Regions from separate parts of the Parasediminibacterium sp. HNIBRBA5674 genome, predicted to be linked through region 2. Evidence: riboswitches for the same ligand, from Rfam matches in the RefSeq annotation. Region 2 holds a riboswitch; the other holds the start of a gene.
What was found. A riboswitch is a leader RNA that binds a small molecule or an ion and turns the genes downstream of it on or off. The one in region 2 is predicted to bind cobalamin.
Positions count from the first base shown of each region.

Region 1: it holds a riboswitch for cobalamin, as region 2 does, so the genes downstream of both, ACT9TX_RS07070 (ribonucleoside-diphosphate reductase small subunit) here and ACT9TX_RS00885 (TonB-dependent receptor plug domain-containing protein) in region 2, are expected to answer to the same signal.

Region 1 covers NZ_JBQWIE010000010.1:83,105-87,779, forward strand. The annotation lists gene ACT9TX_RS07055 (DUF4159 domain-containing protein) at 1-320, shown strand, start outside; gene ACT9TX_RS07060 (porin family protein) at 527-1,171, shown strand; gene ACT9TX_RS07065 (PID-CTERM protein-sorting domain-containing protein) at 1,594-1,920, opposite strand; cobalamin riboswitch at 2,509-2,712, shown strand; gene ACT9TX_RS07070 (ribonucleoside-diphosphate reductase small subunit) at 2,839-3,816, shown strand; gene ACT9TX_RS07075 (ribonucleoside-diphosphate reductase subunit alpha) at 3,936-4,675, shown strand, end outside.
Region 2 covers NZ_JBQWIE010000001.1:221,661-226,335, forward strand. The annotation lists gene ACT9TX_RS00870 (SUMF1/EgtB/PvdO family nonheme iron enzyme) at 1-142, shown strand, start outside; gene ACT9TX_RS00875 (UDP-N-acetylmuramoyl-tripeptide--D-alanyl-D-alanine ligase) at 272-1,549, shown strand; gene ACT9TX_RS00880 (DUF983 domain-containing protein) at 1,624-2,082, shown strand; cobalamin riboswitch at 2,372-2,579, shown strand; gene ACT9TX_RS00885 (TonB-dependent receptor plug domain-containing protein) at 2,697-4,622, shown strand.

The DNA.
Region 1 (4,675 bases), on a different contig from region 2:
CTAAATCTTTTGAACAACAAATGGCTGTTTTATTTGGTGCAGATGGCTTAAAGAAAATACCCAAAACACATGCCGTGTACAGTTCCTTTTTTAAGTTTGAAAAAGGCCCACCCAATACTGCTTTTGAGCTAAATGGTTGGGGTGATGATTTAATACACGACTACCTTAAAGCCATAGAAGTAAAAGGTCGCATTGGTGTACTATACAGCAATAAAGATTATGGCTGCGAGTGGGATTATGATTTTAAAAACAAGCGCTTTTTATCTGAAGACAATACCAAGTTTGGTGTTAATATCATTGTGTATGCGATGAATAGTTAGGTTTTGTGATGTAATAAGGCTATATAATCTATTTTTACTCGTTTCTTTTGTAGCGAATGCATCAAACAAGTCTATTTTACTCGTTTCTTTTGTAGCGAATGCATCAAACAAGTTTATTTTACTCGTTTCTTTTGTAGCCAATGTATTGAAGAGGTCAATTTTGGCACGGTATTTTGTTATGTGCAGTAGAATTAAAACTATAGAACATGAAAAAGACAATCATCGCAGCTGCTATGCTGTTTGTAACAATTGTGAATGTAAAGGCACAAGACACAAAAACTGCCGAAAAAACCAATGGCTTGCATTTTGGGTTAAGAGCTGGTTTAAACTTGGCTAATATTATTAAAACTGATGACAATAACTATTCTACGCAACTAAAGCCAGGCTTTAATGCTGGTGCTTTTTTGGAATTGCCTATTGTAAATGGATTTAGCATTCAACCAGAGCTTCAGTTTTCTCAAAAAGGATATAAAACAACAGGTAGCACAGTGGTTAATGGTAACTATGAGTATAATGTAACAACCAATTTTATTGAAGTACCTATTCTTGCGAAATTTTCGCCTAGTAAAAACTTTGGTATTGTTGTAGGTCCGCAGTATTCATTTTTAATATCTACAAAAACAAACTTTACAAGTGCTAATACCAGCTATCAAAAACTAGTTGAAGAAGACAATAACAACCTAAAAAAGAACATTTTTGGTGGTGTAGTAGGTATTGAAGCTGGTGCAAGTGATGTTTTTTTCTCTGCCCGTTACAATATTGATTTTCAACAAAACAATGGTGATGGCAGCAGTACCGTACCAAAATACAAAAATCAAGTTTTTGCTTTTAGCGTAGGGGTACGTTTCTAACTATTACTTACAAAAAAAAAGGATGCCCAATTGGGCATCCTTTTTTTATGTATCTACTGTATCAAACCTTCTGATTAATGAATAAAAGCCCTACCCGCCACAAGTGGAAACGCCAAAAAGATTTATTGTTTGGGTTTGAGATCTGTAATGGTTAACTAGCTACTCTTAAACTTGTTCCCATAGCTATTCGGAACTTTGTTTTCACTCCAGCGGAGTGACATATTTGGAGCAAAATGGTCATCAAACAATACATTCAACCCCAATTAGGGGTTGAATTAAATTCGCATGAATGCTGCTACAAACATTTAATTCCTAAAGGATTATTAAAGTTCCGAACATCTGTGGACTTTTTCCGAAGGGCAAGTTGAAGTACAGATAAAAGGCATTTCAGATGCCACAATACATAATAGTATAATCACTAACTACTCAACCTGCCGCACTATGCGTAAGGGATGATAGTGAATAGTCTCATGGTATTGAACTAAGAATATCGCTCCAATCTTATCCATATTAAATAATATATTTTTTCTACCCTTGATTTTTTTAGCAACATAACCAACACCTGCTGCTACTAGTAAGCTTAGGCAGCCATCTATGGGTACAGTTTCGCCTGAATCGTTACCTGGGTCAGAAATTTGTGCATGTAAACTTGGTAGCATGGCTATCATTATAAAAATAATACAGCTCAATGCTTTAAGAAATTGTGGTTGCCGAATGGTAGCTACGATATTTTTTATTATCAGTTTCATGTTGTTAATATTTTGAAGCGAATAAGTTTGTGGTTAACATAAAATGAATTAGAAACATCTAGTCACAATATCTATTATTCGAATATAATTTAGTTCTTGTCAATACAAACACTGGTAGTAAATAAAATATTGATACTCATACTCTGGTGCTTTTTTATTTGCCCCAAAAGCCTTCTTTTTGCTAAATAAGTGTTAACAAGACAATTAAAATAAAGGTCTTTTAATTGCTGGCCATCATCAAACTTTTACAATAGAATCCTTTACTCATAGGCATTACAGCCAGTAAACTGCATTTGGAAATCATAAAAAGCGAACAAAATGGGTTTCTACCACTGTTTTAACCCGTGTACTTTTACATTGTGTTAGTGAAATAAGTAACTAATCACCACAAAAAATATTTTCATCTCTTTTTCATATGGCAAGCAATCGTTAGAGGTCGTTCCGTTTCCACGGAAAGACCCTTTTTATTTTTAGCCCTTTTTGCGCAAATTCAAGCCCAATAAGCCTTATTTAAAATTTCATTTTTGTTCAGAAATTGTTTTCAACAGCAGGTTAATAACAAACTACAATCTTCAAAAAAATAGCTGCTAGATTGCAGTTGAATTTGGTTGCACGCATGACTACCATCGTACGTGAATTAAAAGGGAATTAAGTGAAAATCTTAAACTATCCCCGTAGCTGTAAAAATCCTATAAAAAATTGTTTACTACTTACGCCACTGTTTTAGCAATAAAATGGGAAGGCTCAAACAACGGATGAAGTCAGAAGACCTGCCAAATTCACAACCAACAACAACGAATCAACACTTTCGGGTGAAGAGTGATGTTCTGATAATCTCTTGCAGAAAAGCAATATCTGCAGGACAATTTCAGCGCAAAACTGTACAACATTTGAAAATTTTAAATATCTGAATGTACCATGACAATGCAAGCAACTGAGGAAGTACTTTTAAAAGAGAACAAGGATCGTTTTGTTATTTTACCAATTAACTACCCTAGCATTTGGGAGCATTATAAGCGTCACGAAGCTAGCTTTTGGACGGCTGAGGAAATAGACCTTGGTAGCGACATGAAAGATTGGGAAAGTTTAAATGATGGTGAACGTCATTTTATTAGTCATGTATTGGCGTTTTTTGCTGCAAGTGATGGTATAGTGAATGAGAACTTGGCAGTAAACTTTATGAGTGAAGTGCAATTGCCGGAAGCAAGATGCTTTTACGGTTTTCAAATAATGATGGAAAATATTCACAGTGAAACTTATGCTTTGCTGATAGATACTTACATTAAAAACGCTGAAGAAAAATACAAATTATTTCATGCGATTGATACCATAGCTGCTGTGAAAAAGAAAGCAGAATGGGCTTTGCGCTGGATAGACAATGGCAGTTTTGCTGAACGTTTGGTGGCTTTTGCAGCTGTAGAAGGTATTTTCTTTAGTGGTAGTTTTTGCTCAATCTTCTGGTTGAAGAAGAGAGGTTTAATGCCAGGCTTAACATTTAGTAATGAATTGATAAGCCGTGATGAAGGCTTGCATTGCGAATTCGCTTGTTTATTGTACAAAATGTTGCAAAATAAATTATCTACAGAGCAAGTAACTAAGATTATTACCGATGCTGTAGCCATTGAAAAAGAATTTATTACCGAAGCATTGCCTGTAGGTTTAATAGGTATGAACGCTGCGCTTATGCAACAATACATTGAGTTTGTGGCAGACAGATGGTTGAGCGAATTAGGTTACCCAACGATTTATAACACCACAAATCCGTTTGACTTTATGGAAATGATTTCGCTGCAAGGCAAAACCAATTTCTTTGAAAAGCGTGTGGGTGATTATCAAAAAGCTGGTGTAATGGGTACAAAAGATACCCAAGCATTTTCGCTTGATGAGGATTTCTAGGTCTATTGCTGCAAAGCGAACAGAACGTAGAAGTGAGTGACACAACAAAAGCCCAATAGTAGTATTACTGCTGGCAAACAAAAGAAGAAAACAAGTACATCATAAATATATAGCGCATCATGTTTGTAATAAAAAGAAACGGCAAAAAAGAGTCTGTAAAGTTTGATAAGGTTACAGCTAGACTTGAAAAATTATCTTATGGCCTAAGCCCAATGGTGAACGTAATAGACGTGGCGAAGAAAACCATTGAAGGTATTTACGAAGGCGTAGCTACTACCGAGTTAGATAATCTAGCGGCTGAAACAGCAGCATCGCTTACTATTACACACCCTGATTATGCGATTCTTGCATCGAGAGTGGCTGTAAGTAACCTACATAAAAATACCGTGAAGAGCTTCTCTGACACGATGAGAAAGCTTTACAACTATGTAGATGCTACCACTGGAAAGCATTTGCCGTTGATTGCTGATGATGTGATGCAAATAATTGAAGAGCACGCTGATTTGCTAGATAGTACTGTTATTTACGACCGTGACTTTGCGTTTGATTATTTTGGTTTTAAAACCTTAGAAAAATCGTACTTGCTTAAAATAAATGGTAAAATAGTAGAACGTCCTCAGCACATGTACATGCGTGTGGCTGTAGGTATTCACAAAAACGATATTGATAGCGTGATTAAAACCTATCACCTAATGAGTGAGCGTTGGTTTACACATGCTACACCTACCCTATTTAATGCGGGTACACCAAAACCACAAATGAGTTCTTGCTTTTTATTGACCATGAAAGAAGACAGCATTGATGGTATTTACGACACTTTAAAACAAACAGCTAAAATCTCGCAAAGTGCTGGCGGTAT
Region 2 (4,675 bases):
TACAAGACGTTTCTTAGAAGAAGATCAGAGTAGTAGCACTATTGGTTTTCGTTGTGCTATGAGCCATGCAGGTGCACCAGAAGGCACAAAAGCTAAAATTAAAACTGGTAATAGCTTTCCAGAAAGAAAACCAAGAAGATAAGGTTTAGGTATATAGAGCGTAATCTCGATTTATTCGAGAAAAAAGAAAGCCACTCAATTTAGTTTGAGTGGTTTTTTTATATCCATGTAATTGCTGCAATTCTTTACTTTGTACTATTAATTTTTATGTATGACAATCGAACAATTATATCAGGTATATCTTCAGCATCCATCAATACAAACAGACACTAGAAAACTTAAAGATGGTGACATTTTTTTCGCATTAAAAGGGCCTAATTTCAATGGTAACTTATTTGCAGAAAAAGCTTTAGAACTTGGTGCAGCTTATGCAGTAATAAATGAAAAGGTAGGAGATAATGCCAATGATAGATTAATACTAGTAGAAGATGTACTAACTACGTTACAGGCTTTGGCTAAATACCATAGGCAACAGTTTACCATACCGTTTATAGCTATTACTGGTAGTAATGGTAAAACCACTACTAAAGAGTTGGTAAGTACAGTGTTAGCAACGCATTATAAAACCTACACTACACAAGGCAACTTAAACAATCATATTGGTGTGCCATTAACTATATTAAGCATTGGTAAAGATGCAGAAATGGCTGTGATAGAAATGGGCGCAAATCACCAAAAAGAAATAGCCGGCTATTGCACTTATACCTTGCCTAACTATGGTCTTATAACCAATTGTGGTAAAGCACACCTTGAAGGCTTTGGTGGTGTAGAAGGTGTAAGAAAGGGCAAAGGTGAACTGTACGATTTTATACGTGAAAATGATGGTCTTGCGTTTGTATTTAACGATTACGATTACTTGCTTGATATGAGTAAAGGCATTGCCAAATGTTATACTTACAGCACTAGTAACGGTGATATTATAGGTACTACATTGCAAAGCGAACCTTACTTGAAAGTTGCAGTAACTAAAGGTTTGCAAGCTACAATAAGTACTCAGCTTGTAGGTGATTATAATTTGCCAAATGTGCTATGTGCGGTTGCTATTGGTAAATATTTTAACGTGCCAGACGAAAAGATTATAGCTGCAATAGAAAATTATGCACCAAGTAATAGTCGCTCACAGATGATAGAAAAAGATGGTAACCATATAATACTAGATGCTTATAACGCTAACCCAACTAGCATGAAGGCTGCAATAGAAAACTTTGCAAAATTTCCATCAACAAACAAAGTATTAATGCTTGGTGGTATGATGGAATTAGGTGAAGAAAGCATTACAGAACATACCGCTATTATTGAACTTATTAAGCAACACAAATGGGCGAATGTAGTATTGGTTGGTGGTGATTTTAGTAAAATTGAGCATCCTTTTACATTCTTTAATAATTCTTCTGAGGCGAAAATTTGGTTTATTGAGCAAGGCTTTAAGGATGTTTATCTATTAATTAAAGGCTCTAGAAGTATGGCCATGGAAAAGATTTTGCAATAAGTAACAGTAGTTAAGCAACTAATGTTACAAATACAAAACCTAAATGTAGCTACCTTGCGCCCAATATAAGCACCATGGCAGACCAACTGAAAAATACCCCCAACTACATTTTAAGCGTTTTACAAAACAAGTGTCCACGTTGTAGAGAAGGCTACTTGTTTACTACAAAAAACGCGTATGACTTTAAGAACAATACTAAGATGAACGAGCATTGCCCTACTTGTGGGCAATTGACCGAGATAGAAGTGGGCTTTTACTACGGTACTGCTTATGTAAGTTATGCATTGACTGTTGCGTTTTCTGTTGCTAGCTTTATCGCTTGGTGGGTATTTATTGGTGTTTCTATTGATGATAATAGGTTGTTTTGGTGGCTTGGTATTAATTCTTTTATTATGCTAGCCATGCAGCCTTTGCTGATGCGCTTATCTAGAAGTATGTGGCTAAGTTGGTTTGTAAAATACGATGCTAACTGGCAAAACTCTAAGCCAAAAGATGCTGAACGTGTGGTAAAAGAACATATGAATAACTGGTAATGAAATGAGATAATTTGAAAATATTAGCCCCGATTTGGGGCTTTTTTATTGGGTATAAACAGCTTTCGCATAAAAGACTTGAGCCTGATAAATATAGCGTTCTAAAAAAGTAAAGCACTTTGTTGAAAACCTTATTTGTATATTAGGTAAGTAGCCTACACATTTGCAGTGTATTTGGTTCTTGAAAGTAAAAGAATGAGACCGGTAATAATTACTACGCTTTGATAAAAGTTGCAAAAAGTACAAACCGTACAAGTGAGTGACACAACTAAAGCTAAATAGTAATACTACTGCTGATTACATAAAAATTTTACTGAAAGATTAAAAGGGAATTTGGTGAAAATCCAAAACTATCCCCGTAGCTGTAAAGCAGCCTCCCCAAACCCATCCAAAGGAGGGGCTTAGAAAGAGGCAACTTCTATTAAAACCACTGTTAATAACGGGAAGGTGAAGTTGAAATGCTGAGTCAGAAGACCTGCCTTTTACAAAATCATTCACGGCTTTCGGGTGAAAAGCATGGAATGTAAAAGGCTAGCTGCAGATGGCCGTTTATGTTTCTCCGTTTTTTTATTGTCCTGAAAGCTCATTGTTACACTTTTAAAAATTAAAAGACAATGAGCAAAAAATTAACGCTCCTTTCAACAACATTGCTAAGTGCAACGGTATTGCTTGCACAGCAAGACACGCTGGCTACCAAACAGCTAGACGATGTAATTGTAACCGCCAACAAAGTGGCGCAAAAACAAAATACTACAGGTAAAGTAGTAACTGTAATTACCAAAGCACAAATTGAAAAAAACACTGGTAAATCGGTAGCGCAAGTGCTAAACGAACAAGCTGGCGTAGTAATTAATGGCGCTTTTAACAACACTGGTAGCGTACAAACCTTGTACATGCGTGGTGCGAGTGCTGGTAGAACCTTGATACTCATAGATGGTATACCTGTAAATGAACCAAGTACTATTACGAATGACTATGACTTGAACTTGTTTTCTATAAACGATGTAGAGCGTATAGAAATTTGTAAAGGTGCACAGAGTACCTTGTACGGTAGCGATGCGGTGGCTGGTGTGGTAAACATCATTACTGTGAAAAGCAATATTACCAAGCCTTTTGAAGGTAAAGCAACATTAACTGCTGGTAGCTTTAATACTTACAAAGCCAATGTGCAAGTGTATGGTAAACTAGATAAATTTACCTATACAGCTCGCTATGCCAAGTTAACAACAAGCGGTATTAGCAGTGCTAATGATGCTACTGGTACTGGTAATTTTGATAAAGATGGTTATGATGGTAATGTGGCTAATGCAACAGTCCAATTTCAAGCGAATAAGCAGCTAAGCTTTAAGGCATTTACCATGTTTAGCCAATACAAATCTGATATTGATGCTGGTGTATTTGCTGATAAATCTGCCTACTTTATTAATAACAAAAGTGCGATTAGTGGTGCAGGTTTTAACTTTAAAAATGATGTGGTAACGCTTGTAGGTAATTATCAATATACTAAGCTGAAACGCTTGTACGACGATAACTACACGGCTGGTGCACCTTTGTTTACGTTAAACGATTATAACGCCGCTAGTCAATTTGCTGAGTTGTATACCAATGTAAAACTAGGTGCAGGTTTTAACTTACTTAGTGGTGCAGATTATAGATATGGTAGCTATAACAATGAGTACAAAAGTGTATCATCATTTGGTCCTTACAACAGTAATTTTAGAGATACTTCAGTAAGCCAAACAAGTATGTATGCATCGTTAAGTTTTATTGATGCTAAAAAGCATTTATCGGTAGAACTTGGTGGTAGATTGAACACGCATAGCCGCTATAATTTTAACTACACGTACACTTTTAACCCAGCTTATAACTTTAATGATCATTGGCGAGTTTTTGGTAGTGTGGCTACTGGGTTTAAAGCGCCAGGGTTGTATCAGTTAAGTATTAATGCTAAATTATTACCTGAAGAATCTATCAACTATGAGGCAGGTGTACAATACCAAAATAAACATGTAAACACACGTTTGGTGTACTTTAATCGTAAAATAGATAATGGTATAGACTACAACTACATTACGTTTAAGTACTTTAATTACATTAAGCAGCAAGTAAATGGTTTAGAGTACGAACTAACCGTAAAGCCAGTTGAAAAATTGACTATTACTGGTAATTACACATTGCTAATAGGTGAAGAAACATCACAAAACCGTGTGACCAATAAAGACACTGTTACTTATGATTATTTACTACGTAGACCAAAGCATGTAGCCAACTTAACAGTAGGTGTACAACCTTTAACCAAGCTGTATGTAAGCCTTATGGGTAAATATGTAAGCGACCGAAAAGATGTTGGTGGCTACGCAAAAGCTGATGTAGGCTTGGATGGTTATTTTATAATGGCAGCAACAGCATCATATGAAATAAATAAGCTTGTAAAGGTATTTGCCGATGCACAGAATGTTACCAACAAGCAGTTTTTTGATGTACGTGGTTACAATGCCTTACCTGCATTGTTTAACGTAGGTGTTACAGTAAACTGGTAACTATTTTAATTAAAAAAAATAACGAAGGGTTTATGAGTACTAACAATACTCAT